DNA from 3 places in the Agrobacterium tumefaciens genome. Region 2 is predicted to be linked to each of the others. Evidence: predicted binding sites of a transcription regulator. Region 2 holds the regulator's gene; each other region holds the start of a gene.

Region 1 (6,975 bases), 860 kb from region 2:
TCCGCCACCTGCAGCTTGATGCGCACGCGCAGGTTCTGGCGCGGCGACAGCAGGTGATAGACGACATCGAAACGCTTCTCGCGCTGCGGCCAGTCAACGCCGCAAATATCGATGATGTTGACGAAACCGCACTGCACGTCGTCGCGCAGGAAGGTCAAAAGCGCGATCACGCTTTCAGTGGTCGTGTTCAGCGTCAACTCGCCATAGGCGATATCGGCAGATACCACGAGAGAACCGCGCGCTTCCTTAACGTAAGCAGCAAGATCGTTGAGAGCTTCGCTCATTATCTATCCGTCCTTTGCCCTTAGCGCTCGATCGTACCGGTACGCCGGATCTTCTTCTGCAGCAGAAGGACGCCGTAAAGCAGCGCTTCCGCCGTGGGGGGACAGCCCGGAACGTAAATATCCACCGGCACGACGCGGTCGCAACCGCGCACGACTGCGTAGGAATAGTGGTAATAACCGCCGCCATTGGCGCAGGAGCCCATGGAGATGACGTAACGCGGCTCAGGCATCTGGTCATAGACCTTGCGCAGCGCCGGCGCCATCTTGTTGGTCAGCGTGCCGGCAACGATCATCACGTCAGACTGGCGCGGCGAAGCGCGCGGGGCGACACCGAAGCGCTCCATGTCATAACGCGGACCGGAAGCCTGCATCAGGCCTTCGACGGCGCAGCAGGCGAGACCGAACTGCATCCACATCAGGGAGCCGGTACGCGCCCAGGTGATCAGCTCGTCAGTCGAGGTGACGAGAAAGCCCTTGTCGGCCAGTTCGTCATTGATTTCCGTGAAGTAGGCATCGTTGCTGCCAACCGGCTTGCCGGTCGCGGGATCGATGATCCCCTTCGGCTGCGGCGCAACGAGCGTGCTGTTGTTCTGGCTCATGCCCATTCCAGCGCTCCCTTCTTCCACTCATAGATAAAGCCGATGGTGAGGACGCCAAGGAACACCATCATCGACCAGAAACCGAACCAGCCCATATCACCGAAGGACACCGCCCAGGGGAACAGGAAGGCCACTTCCAGATCGAAGATGATAAAGAGGATCGACACCAGGTAAAAGCGGATATCGAACTTCATGCGGGCATCGTCGAAGGCATTGAAACCGCACTCGAAAGCGGAAAGCTTTTCCGGGTCCGGCGCCTTGTAAGCGACAGCAAACGGCGCAATGAGAAGCGCCAGGCCAATGACAAGAGCGATACCGATGAATATTGCGATCGGAATGTAGGAACTGAGGAGTTCAGTCATGGTCTCTTCCTTGCCCGGCCGGGTGCCGGACCTGCCTTTGCGACTGATAAGTCTCAAGGCGCACAAATATGTTGCAACGCCAAAGTGGTTAGCGCAGCCGCGCCCTCTCTGCAAGAGTTTAGGCACCATTTCAAGACACCTGCCGCATCGATTGGCAACAATATTGCCGGAATTGACGCAAATTTGGGCCACAATTCCGACCTAAGCCCCTCAAATACAATAATAATCGATTGAAGGACGCAACCGCAAAAAAGTCACACGAATTTTATGTCAAAAAGGCAACGAAGTGACGATTTTCAGAAATCGAAACTTGACTGAAAAGGGCAGGAAAAATCGTGCTTGCGCGGGCCGGAATCAGGCGGCGAAATCGCCAATGCCAAGGCGCCCGGCTGGCGCTTCGGTTGGCTTTTTTCAGGAGTCATTTCAGGAAGAGAAATGGCGCGAGTGACGGGGCTCGAACCCGCGACCTCCGGCGTGACAGGCCGGCACTCTAACCGACTGAGCTACACCCGCGCATCGCAGATATTCATCTGCGTTTATTTCCGAGGAACAGGATGGCGCGAGTGACGGGGCTCGAACCCGCGACCTCCGGCGTGACAGGCCGGCACTCTAACCAACTGAGCTACACCCGCATCTCCTGACGGACAGGACCTTGTCCCGCCGTACGAACCAGCCTCGGCTGTTCGTTGAGCGGCTAACTACGGCGTTCGTGCGGGGGTGTCAAGCAGGTTTCACGACAAAAGAATAAGCTTCTGCATTTTGATCGGGAAAAACTGAGAAGCCTTTGACGGGTGCTGGCGCAAATGCCTTGTTCTGCGGGCTTTTCCCAACGAAAACAAAAAACTTGTCCACAGCCATGGGCGCCTCGGGCTGGTTTTCCGCATGTCGCTTGAGGCAGCTGGGGATTCGTTTTTCACCGGAAAGCCCACAGTTCCCGGCTTTTCGCCACCAACCTCCGAAGAAGGAAAAAGCCATCGGCAAAAAAAACAAAAAAACTTCACAAAAGCCCTTGCGGTTTTTTTCCGATCCGAATACATCACGGCCACCGACGCGGCGGACATGATCCGAAGCACGCGAAGGGCGATTAGCTCAGTTGGTAGAGCGCCTCGTTTACACCGAGGATGTCGGGAGTTCGAGTCTCTCATCGCCCACCATTCTTCAAATCACCAAATCTTCGTGCAGTTTAAGACGGGCGCTTTCCGGATCGCGCTTTTGTGTGCCGTTAATTTCCGGCATCGAGAATCATCCCCCTACCCTCGCCAATGCGATTTAGCGGAACCGGGCTGAGCTTCTGGACAGGCGGAATCGCTTTTTCCTATTTGCGTCCATGCCAAATCGGCACTGCTGCTTCATATTATGACAGCGGCGGCTGGACTGTGTTCCACCCTGCAACATACCGGAAAACAAGCAGATTCAGACTTTTTAAAGGGATTTCAGGCATTGTTTTCAAGCCGTTTCATGATGAGCGGTAGAAATGATGGATGAAACCATGGTCGACGCGTTTGTAACACTCGCGCTCATTGCGCTGCCCGTTTATATTTTTTTCCGCTGGGTTCAGCAGGACTCGGAAAAAGACAATACTCCCAAAAGCAAGAATTCCATGGGGCGATGATCCCTTGCGACCGGTCCTCGGCTTTTGCACCATGTCCCCCGACAAATCACCGATGACCGATACCGAAGCGGCAATGTCAGCTTAACAGCCTGCATTGTGAGATATCGCACCAAACAGGCGGGTTACCTCTGCCGCAAAAAAAGCCGGGCTATGCCCGGCTTTTTCTCATTTGTGCACCATCTGCGGCGATCAGTTGATCGCCTTCAGATTGACGGTGAAAAACAGCGTTTCGCCGGACGAATCGTCGACGCCGTCATTGTCGGTCACGGCATAGGCCGTTCCTGCCTTGTCGAAGGTGAAGCCTTCCAGCTTGTCAACGACATAACCGTTGGTCTGGGCCTTGAGGTCGGGCAGGAAGTCATGCGCTTCCTGCTTGGCCACCAGCGGCAGTTCGCCACCGATCTTGCCCGGCTTCAGGTCTGCGATCGCGACGCGGTAGAGCTTCTTGATCTTTGCCTTGTCGCCGATCTGGTTGTCACGCTCGACGATATAGACATATTCGCCCTGTGCGGTGATTTCAGAAAGGCCGACCCAGCCCGCCTCGGTCTTGTCGAGCGGGTAACGCACGGCGCCCCATTCCTTGGACTTCGGGTTGTAGGAGACGAGCTTGACGAAGCCCTTCTCGTCCGTGCCCCATTCACGCTGCACGGCCATCCACAGCGTCGCGTCGTCGCCCTTGCCGATCATGGTCACGCCTTCGAAACCGAAGCGGGTGTCGCCGGCAAGCAGTTCCTTCGGCAGCGCAATCTCAGCCTTGATTTCACCCTTGGCGTTGACGTTGTAGAGCGCATGCGGAACGAGCTTGGCGCTGTCGCCTTCAGAAGCCAGCCAGAAGCCGCCCTTGCCGTCCAGCGTGATGCCTTCGATATCGAGTTTCTGGGCGGCGATACCGTCACGCTTGACGCGCAGGACGCTGGTGATGGTGGCGGGCTTCTTCGTTGCGTCGATAGTGTAGATCGACGGCTGGTTGCCATAAACCGAGTCGGAAACGGCATAGAGAATGCCAGGCTTCTCGGCATCGCCGACCAGGCCGGAAAGAGCGCCCCAGCCGATCGGTGCGCCGTCGACGGTGGCGGAAACCAGCTGCGGATAGGCTGCTTCGCCTTCAGCGCGCTCATAAAGCATGACGTGCGAGCGAACGCCGCCGTCTTCGACCAGATCCACCTCGTTCGCCGTGACAAGAAGATTACGCGACGGGATGGCGACTGCGCCTTCCGGCGAAACGCCCGAAGGCAGGAGCTGGGTCAGTTCCGGCTCCTTGCCGGTGTCCTTGTAGACAGCGACGACAGAGGCGCGCTCGGCAAGCACGAAGAAATATTTCTGGTCGCCGAATGTTGCCGCTTCCAGACCTTCCGGCTCGATGCCCTTGGCCTTGGAGCGCTTTTCCGGATAGTGGCCGATGGCCGCAACCGCATGCTCAAGCGAAGAGCCAGCTTCATAGAGAAGCTTGCCGGTCTTGTCGAAGATGGTGAAGCCGCGCGAACCGCCCTGCCAGTCGCCTTCATTGGCGATGACGAGACGGTCATTGTCCAGCCACTTCACGGCGTCCGGCTCGCGCTTGCGGCCTTCCTGCTTGTCGGTGAACTTCAGCTGGCCGTCGCTCTTGGTGTCAATACCTTCAAGATCGACCTTGCCGGCGGAGAAATGCGTCTTCACCGTGCCGGTCTTGCCGTCGATGATAACGATATGGTTGTTTTCCTGCAGCGTGAGCGCGATCTCGCCATTGGCGTTGATCGAAACGAATTCCGGCTCCGGATCTTCCGGGGCGATTTCTGCAAGACCGGTCACGTCGATCTTCTTCAGTGTCGCGCAGTCTGCAACGCCGTTCTTCAGAGCGACCGTCACCAGATAACCCGCCGGCATCTGCGGCAGGGCGCCTTCGTTCACCTCTTCGTCGCGCTCGTTCTCGATCGCGATGGCGGCGAAGGTCTTGTCCGGAGAGACGGCAACCGAATCGGGCTGGCCACCGAGATCACAGCTTGCCTCGATCTTCTTGGTGGCGATATCGACCGTTACCAGCTTGCCTGATGGCTTGACGAAGCTTTCAGAGGTGTTGACGCCGGCGAGAACCTTGACGCCGGCAACGGCGACCGAGGTCGGCTCGCCTTCGAGCAGCAAAGCACCGCCGGCCTTGGGGGCCTTGGCGTCGGTGATGTCGATGAAGCCGATGCCGCCAAGCGGGCTGTCCGAATAGATCAGCGTCATGCCGTCTTCGCTGGCGGTGACGATTTCAGCCGACGTGACGGACTTGGCATCCTTGTCCGCGGGCAGGTTTTTCGCCACCGGGAAAGATGCGATACGGTTGAAAACCGGCTCGGCAGCGGCCGGGAAGGCTGCGGATGTCAGCAGCGCGGCAGTTAAAGCCACATGAGAAAATCGGAACGCCATTATAATCCCCCTTGGGTCCAGAAATACCCCATGGCTTCTGCGTCAAAGACATGACAGTGGCATGACATTTCCTGTCGGGTGAATCAAAAAGCCCGGCCATGAAGGCCGGGCTTTCGTGTTTATGCGCATTCCGCGTATCGAAACGCCGTGTGTCCGGATGGAAGCTACACAGCCACGTATCGACACTTTCAATCCACACCATACTGGCTGAGAAACTGGCCTGTCCGAAAGAGACTTTCGAAAGACTGGCCTCTTCATGCCTGCTGATGGTGTGAGCGCGTCAAAACATGCTTCCTCGTGAACCTGAAAAACCGTATGCCCGCCGCCGGGCATCACGGCCTTCCGGAAACCTTACGAGTTAACAGCGTCCTTCAGGCCCTTGCCTGCGGAAAACTTCGGTACGTTGCGAGCCGGGATATCGACTTCAGCACCCGTGGAAGGGTTACGACCCTTGGAGGCTTCACGGCGGCTAACGGAGAAGCTGCCGAAGCCAGCGAGGCGGATGTCGCCACCGCTCTTCAGTTCGTTCTGTACGGTTTCGAATACGGCATCAACAGCGGAAGCAGCATCTGCCTTCGTGAGACCAGCCTTTTCGGCAACAGCAGAGACGAGCTCGTTCTTGTTCATGTTTCCACCCCTTTCAATGGTTTGAAACGACTAAATTAAGCCGGCGCAGAATACATTCGCATCCGCGCGCAGCAACTCAAAAGCGCTGGAATCGCCTGAAAAACAAGGGGTCTACGGGTTTTTTCACAAAAAAGGCCGACATTTCTGCCGGCCTTCCACATATTCGTGCCAATTTGGCATCACTTACACGGGCCGAAGCACCGCAGGTGTCTTCCGATACCTAACACATTGATTCTATGCGCCGCTCTTTACGAAAACCGATTCCGGCTTCCGCACCGATGCATGTATCAATGCGCGATCGTCTGACCAGCGTCGTCGACGCCTTCGACCGTGGCGATCACCGGCGTCTCGATGCTGCCGTCCCACTCGATGGGCTCCGGCTTGCGAAGCAGCGCGTGTTGGATCACCTCGCCCATGCGCGAAACCGGGATGATTTCCATCTCGTTCTTCACATTGTCCGGAATCTCCGCCAGATCCTTGGCGTTTTCTTCCGGGATCAGCACCTTCTTGATGCCACCGCGAAGTGCTGCAAGCAGCTTTTCCTTAAGGCCGCCGATCGGCAATACGCGACCACGAAGCGTGATCTCGCCCGTCATCGCCACGTCCTTCGAAACCGGAATACCGGTCATGATGGAGACGATGGCGGTGGCCATGGCGACACCGGCGGACGGTCCGTCCTTCGGTGTCGCACCTTCCGGAACGTGGACGTGGATGTCGCTCTTGTCGAAACGCGGCGGTTCGATGCCGAAGTCCACGGCGCGCGAGCGGACATAAGAGGCCGCCGCCGAAATGGATTCCTTCATCACTTCCTTGAGGTTGCCGGTGACCGTCATGCGGCCCTTGCCCGGCATCATCACGCCTTCGATGGTGAGCAGCTCACCGCCGACTTCCGTCCAGGCAAGACCGGTGACGACACCGACCTGATCCTCGCGCTCGGCCTCGCCGTGGCGGAACCGCGGAACGCCCAGATAGTCAGGAACGTTGGCGGCGGTGACTTCCACGGACTTGACCTTGCCCTTGATGATCTCGGTGACAGCCTTGCGCGCCAGCTTCATCAGCTCGCGCTCGAAGCTGCGCACGCCCGCTTCGCGGGTGTACTGCTG
Region 2 (6,975 bases):
TCCAAGGGTTACACCGCCTTCCAGCAGACGATGATCACGGTCCCGGTCGAGTTTTCCGAACTGATCATCGATCCGAAGAATGAGCGGGCCGCAAACCCCGCAAAGCTGATGACGGCCAATTATCCCGTTCTCGCCCGAGATGCGGTTGCCAAGGTTCTCGGCGTCGCGCCGACGGACCGCGCCGGTCTGCGCGCCGTCAACGTCATGATCTCCGACAGCGTCCGCACCCAGCTGCGCGACATCGTCGTCGCCGATCCTGCCGTCATCGGCACCACACGCAACGTCACGCTTCTCGCATCGGGCGATGTGGATAGTGCCTTCAAGGGCCAGGTCGATCTGACGGTGGATGAAGCCAACCGCCGTATCTCGAACCAGCAGCTCGGCTGGATGAATCAGCTCGCCGAAGGCGGCCAGCTCGGCAAACATTTCAACACCGGCATCTTCGTTAACGGCAATTCGAGCCGTCCGGAAGCGGCAGGTGTCGGTGTGGCGCTGATCGGTTCCTTCTATATGATGATGATCGTGCTGGTTCTGTCGCTGCCAATCGGTGTCGCAGCCTCCATCTATCTCGAGGAATTTGCTCCGAAGAACCGTTTGACGGATCTTATCGAGGTGAACATCAACAATCTCGCGGCTGTTCCCTCGATCGTTTACGGTCTGCTTGGCCTTTCCGTCTTCATCAACTTCATGGGCTTTCCGCGCTCGGCCTCTCTGGTCGGCGGCCTCGTCCTGACACTGATGACACTGCCGACGATCATCATTGCCACACGCGCCGCATTGAAGGCCGTGCCGCCGTCGATCCGTGCCGCAGCACTTGGTCTCGGCGCTTCGAAGATGCAGACGATCTTCCATCACGTTCTGCCGCTCGCCATGCCCGGCATTCTCACCGGCACCATCATCGGCCTTGCCCATGCGCTGGGTGAAACGGCGCCGCTGCTCTTGATCGGCATGGTGGCATTCGTTGCAAATTATCCGACAACGCCGATGGATCCGTCCACGGCTCTGCCGGTGCAGATTTACATGTGGGCGAACGAAGCGGAACGTGCCTTTGTCGAAAGGACATCCGGCGCTATCATCATCCTGCTTTTGTTCCTCATCGTCATGAATGTTGGCGCAATCCTGTTGCGTCGCCGCTTCGAACGGCGCTGGTAGAGGGAGATTGAGCAATGAACATGTTGTCGGAAGCAGCAGTTGAAAAGGCGCTGGACAAGAAAATGAATGAAGTTTCGTACAAGATGATCGGCAAGGACGTTTCGGTTTTTTACGGCGAAAAGCGTGCGCTTTACGACGTGAACCTCAATGTCCGCGAAAACACGGTCACTGCGCTCATCGGTCCGTCCGGTTGCGGTAAATCCACATTCCTGCGTACCTTGAATCGCATGAACGATACGATCGATGGCTGCCGGGTTACCGGCAAGATCACCCTCGACAGCGACGATATCTACGATCAGGCGATCGATGTCGTGGAATTGCGCGCCCGCGTCGGCATGGTGTTCCAGAAGCCGAACCCCTTCCCGAAGACGATTTACGAGAACATCTCCTACGGTCCGCGCATCCACGGTCTTGCCCGTAACAAGGCGGATATGGACCAGATCGTTGAACAGAGCCTGCAGAGGGCCGGCCTGTGGAACGAAGTGAAAGACCGCCTGCAGGAATCCGGTACCGGCCTTTCCGGTGGTCAGCAGCAGCGTCTGTGCATTGCGCGCGCGGTTGCCGTCAGCCCGGAAGTGATCCTGATGGATGAACCCTGCTCGGCGCTCGATCCGATCGCAACCGCCAAGGTCGAGGAACTGATCCACGAACTGCGCGCCAACTTTACGATCGTCATCGTCACGCACTCCATGCAGCAGGCAGCGCGTGTTTCCCAGCGTACGGCCATGTTCCATCTTGGTCATCTTGTCGAAGAAAACGAAACGGACAAGATGTTCACCAATCCGGACGACCAGCGTACGCAGGATTACATCATGGGCCGCTTCGGCTGATTTCCGGCCGGCGCTTTATCGAAACCGAACAAGACTGGTGCCTTTGCCGTGCCCCGTTGGCGTGCACGTGCATGAAGGCCAAGCCGGAGGATTAGACCATGACACAGACAACGACCCATTCGCATATTCTGTCCGCTTATGACGAGGAATTGAAGTTCCTGACGCGCCGCATCGCCGAAATGGGCGGTCTGGCCGAGCAGATGTGCGCCGACGCCGTGCGCGCATTGGTCAATTCCGACGCTGCGCTTGCGCAGAAGGTCATTTCCGACGACGCGATCCTCGACCATTCCGAGCGCGAGATCGGCGACAAGGCCATCGTCACCATCGCCAGACGGCAGCCTGTCGCGGCCGATCTTCGCGAAATCATCGGCACGCTGCGTATTGCCGGCGATCTCGAGCGCGTTGGCGATCTCGGCAAGAACACTGCCAAGCGCGTTATCGCGGTTGCCGGCACCGGCGTGCCGCGCAAGCTCGCCCGCGGTCTCGAACATCTGTCGGAACTGGCGCTGGTGCAGCTCAAGGAAGTACTCGACGTCTATTCCACGCGTTCTGCCGAGAAAGCCAACGCCATTCGTGAACGGGACGAAGAAATCGACGCCATGTACACGTCGCTCTTCCGTGAGCTTCTGACCTACATGATGGAAGATCCGCGCAACATCACCACCTGCACACATCTTCTGTTCTGCGCCAAGAACATCGAGCGTATCGGCGATCATGCGACGAATATCGCTGAGACAATCTATTACATGGCCACCGGCAGCCAGCCGGAGGGTGAGCGTCCGAAGGACGATAGTTCCAACACACTCGGTTCGGTGACCGAATAACAGACAGGCAGAAGCTTGCGGAGTTAGTATATGGTGCCCAAGATTGCAGTTGTGGAAGACGAGGAAGCGTTGAGCGTCCTGCTTCGTTACAATCTCGAGGCTGAGGGATACGACGTCGACACGATACCCCGTGGCGACGAGGCGGAAATCAGGCTGCAGGAACGTATTCCGGATCTTCTTATCCTGGACTGGATGTTGCCCGGTGTTTCCGGCATCGAACTGTGCCGGCGCTTGAGAATGCGGCCCGAAACCGAACGCCTGCCCATCATCATGCTGACAGCGCGCGGTGAAGAAAGCGAGCGGGTGCGCGGTCTTGCCACCGGCGCCGACGATTATGTCGTCAAGCCGTTCTCGACGCCGGAACTCATGGCCCGCGTCAAGGCCATGCTACGCCGGGCCCGCCCCGAGGTTCTTTCATCGGTGCTGAAATGCGGCGATATCGAACTCGATCGCGAAACCCACCGCGTTCACCGCAAGAGCCGCGAAGTGCGCCTCGGACCGACGGAATTTCGCCTGCTGGAATTCCTGATGACATCTCCGGGCCGGGTGTTCTCCCGCTCGCAGTTGCTGGACGGCGTCTGGGGTCACGATATCTACGTGGATGAGCGCACCGTTGACGTTCACGTAGGACGCCTGCGCAAGGCGCTCAATTTTTCGCACATGCAGGATGTCATCCGCACCGTTCGCGGTGCTGGATATTCGATGGAAGCCTGAGCTAAGCCGAACAGCAGCTTCAATCAGCACAACATCTGACCAAAATCAAAAGGCCCGACACCATTCCGGTTTCGGGCCTTTCGGTTTTGAACCTTTCCCAAACACGGCACCTTGACCTTTTGAATGGACAATCGGCGGCCTGTTCGCATGCGGATTGTGGGCTAGAGTATTTCCAGTAAAGCGGTTCTACGTCCGGAAAATGCGTAAAACAAAGAGATAGGGCACGTCCAAAGTTGCCGTTTAAACCGCACGTGCCTGGACCGGGCGGCGTGGAGGAAAGGCCGAACATGCCACCGGCGATTGTTTTCCGGAACCGGCCTGAATTTGTCATAAAAAAACGGGCCCGAAGGCCCGTAGTTTTTGAGTGCTGAATGCGTGCCGCAACACTCAAGCCTTACGGCGCTCACTGACCGGCTGGTAGGCGAGCTTCGCATGGAACTTGCAATAGGGTGAGGATTCCAGCGCTTCGCAACCGCAGAAGTGGAAATCGTCTTTCAAGGGATCACCGACCGGCCACTTGCAGGTGCGCTCGGTCAGTTCCGTCAGCGTCAAGCGACGGGAAATCGGCGTCACTACATTTCTGGAAGGAACGTAATCGAGAACCTGCGCGGTTTCGATATCGATCTCTTCATGAAGAGCCGTTGCTGCGTTCGAACGGCTCATGGTTCGGGCCGGTGCCGCGCTGACGCGTGCCGTGAAATTTGTCGCGCGCGGGGCAGGGGCCGCGGTGCGCTTGGGCGCGGAGCGTGCAGAAGTCACCGGTCCGCCGGCCTTGACGCGTCCCGGCAGATTGAGGCGGTGGACCTTGCCGATCACGGCATTACGGCTTACACCGCCCAGCTGCGCTGCTATCTGGCTGGCGCTCAGTCCTTCGGCCCACAATTTCTTGAGTTTCTCGACCCGCTCGTCTGTCCAGTTCATGCCGCTTCTCCGCTTGTCGCGTATCTTTCGGCAGAATCCCTCTCCGTCTCGCGGGCGCGCCGCGAGCGTGGTTTCTGCCGGATTTTAGGTGACTAGTTCCGCCGCAATGCAGTCTAGTAATTAGCGATTAACCTAGTGCCAGCCCGACTCCGTGGCAAGAGTCGCGGGAATCATCTGGAATCGATTTTCCGGTTTTCCCCAACTTGCTGGCGAGTTGAGTCTGAAAGGCAACACCTTGGGCCTCTTTCGGTGGCGCCTACTAGTGCTTGAGAAGCCCGGGAAACGCGGACTTTTGTTGACATCGGCAAACGAAGTGACAATAGTGCCCCTGCCGCCGCGAGGCGGCATTTTTGATTTTCAGGCGAGGGATAACCTCGCGAGCCTATTGACAACCTTATGACAGCGCATCCGCGCAAGGAGTGATACAGCCATGGCCGAAGCCGCCGCGCCATTGTTCGATACGTTTGCAAGAGCCCCGCTGCGCTTCGAGCGCGGTGAAGGCGTCTGGCTGTTCACGGAGAGCGGCGAACGATATCTGGATTTTGCAGCCGGTGTTGCGGTTAACTCGCTGGGCCACGCCCATCCGCACCTCGTGGAAGCAATCAAGGCGCAGGCCGAGAAGGTCTGGCACGTCTCGAACCTTTATGAAGTGCCCGGACAGGAAAAGCTCGCCAAGCGGCTGACGGAAGCAACTTTCGCGGACAAGGTGTTCTTCACCAATTCCGGTGCTGAAGCGCTGGAATGCGCCATCAAGACCACGCGCCGTTATCACTATTCAAAGGGCCACCCGGAAAAATTCCGCATCGTCACCTTCGAGGGCGCGTTCCATGGCCGCACGCTGGCAACAATCGCTGCCGGCGGCCAGCAGAAATATCTCGAGGGTTTCGGTCCCAAGGTCGAAGGTTTCGATCAGGTTCCTTTCGCTGATGTCGATGCCTTGAAGGCTGCCATCACGTCTGAGACGGCCGCGCTTTTGATCGAGCCTATCCAGGGCGAGGGCGGTATTCGTGCGCCGAGCAAGGAATTCCTGCAAATCCTGCGTGGATTGTGCGACGAGCACGGCCTTCTCCTGATTTTTGATGAAGTGCAGACGGGCGTCGGCCGCACGGGTAAGCTGTTTGCCTATGAGCAGACCGGCGTTGCGCCTGATATCATGGCGGTTGCCAAGGGTATCGGCGGCGGTTTCCCGCTTGGCGCATGCCTTGCAACAGCGGATGCCGCCTCCGGCATGACGGCCGGTGTGCATGGCACCACCTATGGCGGCAACCCCCTGGCAATGGCGGTCGGCAATGCGGTGCTGGATGTCGTTCTGGCCGACGGTTTTCTGGAAAAGGTTCGTGATGTCGCGCTGGTCTTCCGCCAGGGACTGGCATCGCTCAAGGACCGCTATCCTGATGTAATCGAGGAAATTCGTGGCGAAGGCCTGTTGATGGGCATCAAGGCGAAGGTTCCTTCGGGCGATCTGCTGCAGGCCATGCGCGCGGAGCACCTGCTCGGCGTTCCGGCAGGTGACAACGTCATCCGTCTCCTGCCGCCGCTCGTCACCACGGCGGAAGAGGCCCGCGAAGGGCTGGCGCGAGTGGAAGCGGCTGCCGCCTCCCTGACAGCGAAACAGGCGAAAATCGCCTGAAACCAATCAAGGGCGGGCCTCTTCCTGGAGGCTCGCGAGCATGGGACAGTTTGAAATGGCTTCACCAAAACATTTTCTAGACCTTTCGGCCGTTGGGTCGGAGGATTTGCGGACGATTCTTGATGATGCGCGGGCGCGCAAGATTGCCACCAAGGCCGGCACTGCGGAAAAGCCGTTAGCCGGCAAGATGCTGGCGATGATCTTTGAAAAGCCGTCCACCCGAACCCGCGTTTCCTTCGATGTCGGCATGCGTCAACTCGGCGGTGAGACCCTGTTCCTGTCGGGTACGGAAATGCAGCTCGGTCGTGCGGAAACGATCGGTGATACGGCCAAGGTTCTGTCGCGTTATGTCGACGCCATCATGATCCGCACCACGGATCATTCGCGCCTGCTTGAGCTTGCCGAACATGCAACCGTGCCTGTTATCAACGGCCTGACGGACGACACCCATCCCTGCCAGATCATGGCGGATATATTGACGTTCGAGGAACACCGCGGTCCGGTGAAAGGCAAGACCATTGCCTGGACGGGTGACGGCAATAACGTGTTGCACTCTTTCGTTGAGGGCTCGGCCCGCTTTGGTTATCGCATGAATATGGCGGTGCCCATGGGCTCTGAACCGCATGATAAGTTCCTGAACTGGGCGCGCAATAATGGCGGCGAGATCGCGCTATATCATGATGCCGACAAGGCGGTTGCCGGGGCAGATTGTATCGTTACCGACACCTGGGTATCGATGAACCAGGAACACAAGGCGCGCGGCCACAACATCTTCCAGCCCTATCAGGTGAATGAAGCACTGATGGCCAAGGCCGATAAGGACGCACTGTTCATGCACTGCCTGCCGGCGCATCGCGGCGAGGAAGTAACGGACGGCGTTATCGACGGGCCGCAATCGGTGGTC
Region 3 (6,975 bases), 1.3 Mb from region 2:
GCGCCTATATCCAGAAGACCAGCGGCAATGAATATGTCGAAGGCCTGATGATGAACACGCAGATGAAGAATATCGACGGCATCTACCTGCCGGAAATGGCCTTCGACATCGAGGCGGAAGCCGAACGCCTGAAGGCGATCATGGACAGACACGGCTACGTCACACTGTTCGTTTCCGAAGGTGCCGGCCTTGATTCCATCGTTGCCGAACGGGAATCGTCTGGCGAAGCCGTCAAGCGCGACGCCTTCGGCCACGTGAAGATCGACACCATCAATGTCGGTGGCTGGTTCCAGAAGCAATTCGCCGGCCTCATCGGCGCCGAACGCTCCATGGTGCAGAAGTCGGGCTATTTCGCCCGGTCCGCGCCCGCCAATGGCGATGATCTGCGGCTCATCCAGGGCATGGTCGATCTCGCCGTCGAAAGCGCGCTCAACAAGGTCTCCGGCGTCACCGGCCATGATGAAGATCAGAACGGCAAATTGCGGACGATCGAGTTTCCGCGTATCAAGGGCGGAAAGCATTTCGACCTTTCTGCAAAATGGTTTACCGAAGTGATGGAACACGTCGGTCAACCGTTCACAGCGGCCTAATTTTACGATAGGCTAATTAATGCGGTGACAGGGAGGGCAAGGAGGAAAAGAATGTCTGGACAGGCCTGGCTGATTTTTTGTGCAGCATGTGCCGTTGTGTTCGCACTTCCCTCTCCCCTTGTATTCTCTGTCGCCTCCTATGCCGCCATCCGCGGCAAAAAGACCATCTTCGCCTCCGTCAGCGGCGGGGCGCTCGGCGTCGTCACGGCCATGACGATTTCGGCCATTCCGGTGGCCGGTCTGGCCTATCTGCCGCAATCCTTTCTGGGTATAGTGCAATGGGCCGGCATCGGCTGGCTGATGCTGTTCCTGTTGTGGACTTTTGCGACACCCGCCGCCCAGGCGGCCAATGCCGATAACGACAATCTGCCGGGCAAATCGTGGAGCGGCATTTTCCGCGATTCTTACGCCATTGCCGCGTTGCGCCCGCGTTACTTCACATTCTTTCTGGCGCTGTTGCCGCAATTCATTTCCACCTCCGGCAACGCCGTGGAAACGCTGGCGGCGGCGCAGGCCGCAATCCTGCTTTTAGCGCTTGCCGTTCTCACCGCACAGGCGCTGTTTGCCGGCTCAACGCTGGCGCTGGTGCGCCGCATGTCGGGCGAGAAGAAAATCCGGCCAAAATACCGCACCCACTTCATTTCCGGCCGCGCCGTCAGCGCCGGTTACAGGCGCATCGCAGCCTGAAAAACCGGGATGCCACGTCCCGGCTTGCCGCTATCCTTACAATAGGTTAATGAAGGCTCGACGGGACACTGCCTGCTTCGCTTGACGCGGGGGTATCGAGAGACAGGCATAACGAAGGCGGCAACATGCGAAATTCGGGCAAATTCCGCGGAAGAAGTGCACTTCTTCTGTCTTCCACCGTGGGTCTGGCATTGGCATTAAGCGGCTGTACCAGCGTCGAATATACCGCGAAGGAAGGTCCGAACGGCCCGAAAATCGCAACAGTCAACCCCGCAACGGCACCCGCCGCCCAAGCATCGACACAGACGGCAGCAGCCGAAACGGTACCCGGCATAACTTCCGCCGCACCGGCGACCCAGACTGCTGATGCGGCAACCTCTTCCCAGCCTGCAGCACTTCCCACCGCAGTCGCCGTCAAGGGCGGACGCGTGGCCCTGCCGCCGGCCTCTGAAATCGCAGCGGCAGCCGCCATTAGCGCGCAGATGCAACCGCAGCAGAATGAAGTCGCTCAGGCGACGGTGATGACATCAGCGCCGACCACGGTCGCGGCCCTCGCTCCGACAGGCGTCACTCCGGCAGCAGCCGCGATTGCTACCGCTGGCTCAGCGGCACAGCCGGCCATTCACAACGCCGCAGCCGATCTGCCGCAGGTCGTTGCCGTAAAGGGCAGCTTCCCGCCCGCACCGCCGCCGCCCGGTTCGCCTTCCATTGGCACTGAACTAACGGCGGAACGAAAGGTCATTCCGTTGCCGAAGCCGGACAGCACGGTTCTTGCCTACGCCTCTGGCCCCACCAACGCCGCCCTTGCCGCCATCCGACAGAACGAAGCGATGACGACGCCGCTCAAGGCAGCGCCAGCCGGACGCGAGAAGCTGAGCGGACTGATTTCCAAATATGCCGTCATGTATAATGTGCCGGAAGATCTGGTTCACCGCGTTGTGCAGCGTGAAAGCATGTACAATCCCGGCGCCTATAACAGCGGCAACTTCGGCCTGATGCAGATCAGGCACGCCACGGCCCGCTCCATGGGCTTCGATGGCCCTGCCTCCGGTCTGTTCGATGCCGAAACCAACCTCAAATACGCCGTCAAATATCTGAGCGGCGCATGGGTGGTGGCCGACAACAACCGCGACAACGCGGTCCGTCTTTATGCCCGCGGTTATTATTACGATGCCAAGCGCAAGGGCATGCTGCACGTTCTGCGGAAGTAATAGCCTCCGGCTCGGTTGGAAACGCCGTGTAACCCTACGGCTTCTCTGAAGATATGACGCAAACCTATCCTCCGTCATGCTCGGGCCTGTCCCGAGCATCTGCAACCGTCTGATTTTGTCATGGTGATTGGATCCTCGGGACAAGCCCGAGGATGACGCCGCCCGTGATGACTGCCTTATCGATAATCTCAGGCGTAGGCAGGTTTCCCACCGTCTTTCTGATTCGTTGCTTTCACCCACAGCCCCTGTCATCAAACTGTAGCGTCACGGCTGTAGACGCCTCTCAATCGACTGAGAGGTGAACATATGACGAGTGCGGCACCCAAGACCGGCTTCAGCAAAAACACGAAACTGAAGTCCGCATTGCTACAGCACAAGGCACTCTCGAAAAGCGGCCTTTCAGAAAGGTTCTTCGGAGTTCTTTTTTCCGGTCTCGTTTATCCGCAAATCTGGGAAGACCCGGAAATCGACATGGAAGCGATGGAGCTTGGCGAAGGCCACCGGGTCGTCACCATCGGTTCGGGCGGCTGCAACATGCTGGCCTATCTCTCCCGCAACCCTGCCAGCATCGATGTGGTGGATTTGAACCCGCATCACATTGCCCTCAACAAGCTGAAGCTCGCCGCCTTCCGCCACCTGCCCGCCCATCAGGACGTCGTGCGTCACTTCGGCCGCGCCAATACGCGCAGCAACAGTCATGGTTATGACCGTTTCATCGCCGACCATCTCGACGATACGACCAAGGCCTACTGGTCGAAGCGTACCCTCTCCGGCCGCCGCCGCATTTCGGTGTTCGACCGGAACATCTATCGCACCGGCCTGCTTGGCCGTTTCATCGGCGCCGGCCATTTGATGGCGCGCCTGCACGGCGTGAAACTCACCGAAATGGCCAAGACCCGCACGCTGGACGAACAACGCCAGTTTTTCGACAGCAAGGTCGCCCCCCTGTTCGACAAGCCGGTGGTGCGCTGGCTGACGAAGCGCAAAAGCTCTCTGTTCGGCCTCGGTATTCCGCCCCGTCAATATGACGAGCTGGCGAGCCTTTCCTCTAACGGCACGGTTGCCGCCGTGCTCAAGGAACGGCTGGAAAAGCTTGCCTGCAACTTCCCGCTCAGCGACAATTATTTCGCCTGGCAGGCCTTTGCGCGCCGTTATCCCGAGCCACATGAAGGCGCCCTGCCCGCCTATTTGAAGCCGGAATATTACGAGACGATCCGTAATAATACGGCCCGCGTCGCCGTGCACCACGCCACCTATACCGAGCTTCTTTCCAAAAAGCCGGCAAGCGGCGTTGATCGCTACATTCTCCTCGACGCGCAGGATTGGATGACGGACGGGCAACTCAACGAATTGTGGTCGCAGATCAGTCGCACAGCCGCTCCCGGCGCACGCGTCATCTTCCGCACCGCCGCCGAAAAAAGCGTTATCGAAGGCAGGCTCTCCACCGACATTCGCAACCAGTGGGTCTATCTCGAAGAGCGTTCGCAAGAGCTGAACGCCATGGATCGATCGGCCATTTATGGCGGTTTCCATATCTACCAGAGGGCTATGGCATGAAAACCATTGGCGAGAATGTGGGTCTTGCAGACAGCGCGCATGCGGGCCTGATGGACCGCATGTATCGCCACCAGCGGCATATCTACGATATCACCCGCAAATATTACCTTCTGGGCCGCGACAGGACCATTTCCGGCCTCGATGTGCCCGATGGCGGCACGCTGCTGGAAGTTGGCTGTGGCACGGGCCGTAACCTGCTTTTGGCCAGCCGGAAGTTTCCGCAGGCAAAACTCTTCGGCCTCGATATCTCATCTGAAATGCTGCTGACCGCGTCGGAAAATTTCGCCGGTAAGGCGGAGCGCCCCATTCTGCGCGTGGCCGATGCCACTGCCTTTCGCGCCGCTGAATTCGGCCAACCCGACGGTTTCGACCGCGTCATGATCCCCTACGCGCTGTCGATGATACCGGAATGGGAAAAGGCGATCGAACAGGCGCTCACGGCGCTCAAACCGGGCGGCTCCCTGCATATTGTCGATTTTGGCCAGCAGGAACAATTACCGAAGTGGTTCCGCACCCTTCTGCAGGCGTGGCTTACCCGTTTCCACGTGACGCCGCGCGCCAATCTTCGTTATGTTCTGGCCAATATGGCTGGCCGCTTTGACGGTAATCTAGAATTCGAAGAGATCGCCCGCGGTTACGCGTGGCGGGCCGTCATCACGCTACCGGTCGCCGAAGTGCAGCCAAAAATCAGCCGGATGCTGGCGGACGCCTGATTCTCGAAAAATATTCCGGCGCCTCCGCAGGAACAGGGGTGCGCTGCCAACGCGCGGCGTACCACTTGCGAATCCTTGCCGTTATTCCCGCCGCCACGCCACAAATCGCTTCAAATCCAGCGACTTGCGATGTCGAAAAGGGCCATTGTCCCTTGCCATATCAATTTGTTTACCATGTTATGGGTAAATCGGGAGATGCGCCGCGCCATGTTGCGGCTGCGGGATGGGCAACAACACTTTCATCAGGGTTCCAATGCGGCTGCGTTTTTCGGCACTATTGTCGGCTTTGCTCTTGATCGGCGGCTGCACGTCCACGAGTTACGACCTGCTTGAAACCGCATCCGTTTCCAAGCCGAAATTCGCCGATACCGACCCACAGGATTTCGGCATGAACAACCCGCATCGCCACGAGGTGCACGGTATCGACGTGTCCAAATGGAATGGTGATGTCGACTGGCAGACCGTGCGCAAGTCAGGTGTGTCCTTCGTCTTCATCAAGGCGACGGAAGGATCGGACCGCATCGATCCGAAATTCGGCGACCATTGGCGCAGCGCCGCAGCGGCGGATATCCTCCACGCGCCCTATCACTTCTATTATTTCTGCTCGACGGCCGATGCTCAGGCCGACTGGTTCATTCGCAACGTGCCGAAGGAAGCCGTCACCCTGCCGCCCGTTCTCGACGTCGAATGGAACCCCGCCTCCCCCACCTGCAAGACAAGGCCCGCCCCCGGCATCGTCCGCGCCGAGATGCAGCGTTTCATGGATCGCCTCGAAGCCCATTACGGCAAGCGCCCGATCATCTACACCTCTGTTGATTTCCACCGCGACAATCTCGTTGGCCAGTTCAAGAATTACCATTTCTGGGTGCGCTCCGTCGCAGCCCATCCGGCCAAAATCTACGAAGAACGCCAATGGGCCTTCTGGCAATATACGGCAACCGGCGTTGTGCCCGGCGTAAACGGCCCGACCGATATCAATGTTTTTGCCGGCAGTGAGAAAAACTGGCGGAAATGGGTCGCCTCCGCCAAATAAACACGGCCAAGAAGCAACACATTCGAAAAAACCGCGTTCTCACCTGTCGTCTGGCTGCGAGACCCGTTTTTTTGTCGCAAACATATGGGTAAAGCGGGCCTACAACCCATTGAGGAAATTCCCATGTCTACCTTCCGGTCGCGCAGCATCATTTTTGCCGCCGCTTTGTCGCTTCTTTCCACTGGCTCCGCCCTTGCCACGCCGCCCGTTGCCTCGCCTGACGATCCCAAACAGGTCGCCTGCGGCGGTGATCTCGGCGCATTTCTCGAGGGCGTGAAAGCCGATGCGCTGGCCAAGGGCATTCCGGCCGACGCGATCCAGAAGGCGCTTGCCGGCGCGCAGATCGACCCGAAAGTGCTTTCGCGTGACCGTGCACAGGGCGTCTTCCGCCAGACCTTCCTGGAATTCTCCCAGCGCACCGTCAGCCAGGCCCGTCTCGATATCGGCCGCAGGAAGCTGCAGGAACTCTCCTCCACCTTCGCTCGCGCCGAAAGTGAATACGGCGTACCGGCTGGCGTCATCGCCGCGTTCTGGGCCATGGAAACCGACTTCGGTGCCGTTCAGGGTGATTTCAACACCCGCAATGCACTGGTGACCCTCTCGCATGATTGCCGCCGCCCGGAGCTTTTCCGTCCGCAGCTGCTGGCGCTCATTGAAATGGTCCAGCATGGCGATCTCGACCCCGCCGCCAATACCGGCGCATGGGCCGGTGAAATCGGCCAGGTGCAGATGCTGCCCAAGGACATCATCGCTTTCGGTGTTGATGGTGACGGCAACGGCCACATCAACGTCAAGGATAGCGCCCCGGATGCCATCCTGACCGCTGCAAAATTCATCCAGCATCTCGGCTTCAAGAAGGGCGAGCCGTGGATTCAGGAAGTCTCCCTGCCGGAAAACCTGCCATGGGAAAAATCCGGCCTCGGCGGTCCGCTCACCGCCGGTGAATGGTTCGCGCTTGGCGTGACGCCGCGTGACGGCAACAAAAACTTCGCTTCCCTGCCCGCAGCCCTCATCATGCCGCAGGGCCGCAAGGGTCCGACCTTCATCACCTATCCGAATTTCAACATCTATCTGGAATGGAACCAGTCGTTCATCTACACGACTTCGGCCGCCTATTTCGCCACCCGCCTGATGGGTTCGCCCGTCTACAATAAGGGCAATCCCGAGCCGGGCTTTGATGACGC

Evidence for each region. The regulator PhoB, encoded in region 2, activates phosphate uptake and scavenging genes when phosphate is short. The targets are predictions, from matches to a motif close to TGTCATNNANCTGTCAT.
Region 1: a site for PhoB is predicted at 5,296-5,312, ahead of CFBP6623_RS04875 (esterase-like activity of phytase family protein). Genes of this name have one in related genera too.
Region 3: a site for PhoB is predicted at 2,735-2,751, ahead of CFBP6623_RS09605 (DUF3419 family protein). Genes of this name have one in related genera too.

Annotation. Positions count from the first base shown of each region.
Region 1 covers NZ_CP039903.1:964,443-971,417, reverse strand. Annotated here, with positions in the region: gene CFBP6623_RS04905 (NADH-quinone oxidoreductase subunit C) at 1-284, opposite strand, end outside; gene CFBP6623_RS04900 (NuoB/complex I 20 kDa subunit family protein) at 305-889, opposite strand; gene CFBP6623_RS04895 (NADH-quinone oxidoreductase subunit A) at 880-1,245, opposite strand; tRNA gene CFBP6623_RS04890 (tRNA-Asp) at 1,682-1,758, opposite strand; tRNA gene CFBP6623_RS04885 (tRNA-Asp) at 1,801-1,877, opposite strand; gene CFBP6623_RS26695 (hypothetical protein) at 1,966-2,103, opposite strand; tRNA gene CFBP6623_RS04880 (tRNA-Val) at 2,324-2,399, shown strand; gene CFBP6623_RS26690 (hypothetical protein) at 2,720-2,857, shown strand; gene CFBP6623_RS04875 (esterase-like activity of phytase family protein) at 3,047-5,245, opposite strand; gene hupB (DNA-binding protein HupB) at 5,597-5,872, opposite strand; gene lon (endopeptidase La) at 6,160-6,975, opposite strand, start outside.
Region 2 covers NZ_CP039903.1:108,584-115,558, forward strand. Annotated here, with positions in the region: gene pstA (phosphate ABC transporter permease PstA) at 1-1,152, shown strand, start outside; gene pstB (phosphate ABC transporter ATP-binding protein PstB) at 1,167-1,982, shown strand; gene phoU (phosphate signaling complex protein PhoU) at 2,081-2,806, shown strand; gene phoB (phosphate regulon transcriptional regulator PhoB) at 2,837-3,520, shown strand; gene CFBP6623_RS00565 (GcrA family cell cycle regulator) at 3,908-4,441, opposite strand; gene CFBP6623_RS00575 (aspartate aminotransferase family protein) at 4,872-6,071, shown strand; gene argF (ornithine carbamoyltransferase) at 6,127-6,975, shown strand, end outside.
Region 3 covers NZ_CP039903.1:1,902,011-1,908,985, forward strand. Annotated here, with positions in the region: gene CFBP6623_RS09590 (pyrophosphate--fructose-6-phosphate 1-phosphotransferase) at 1-590, shown strand, start outside; gene CFBP6623_RS09595 (LysE family translocator) at 642-1,277, shown strand; gene CFBP6623_RS09600 (transglycosylase SLT domain-containing protein) at 1,403-2,488, shown strand; gene CFBP6623_RS09605 (DUF3419 family protein) at 2,795-4,045, shown strand; gene CFBP6623_RS09610 (class I SAM-dependent methyltransferase) at 4,042-4,758, shown strand; gene CFBP6623_RS09615 (glycoside hydrolase family 25 protein) at 5,012-5,791, shown strand; gene CFBP6623_RS09620 (lytic murein transglycosylase) at 5,915-6,975, shown strand, end outside.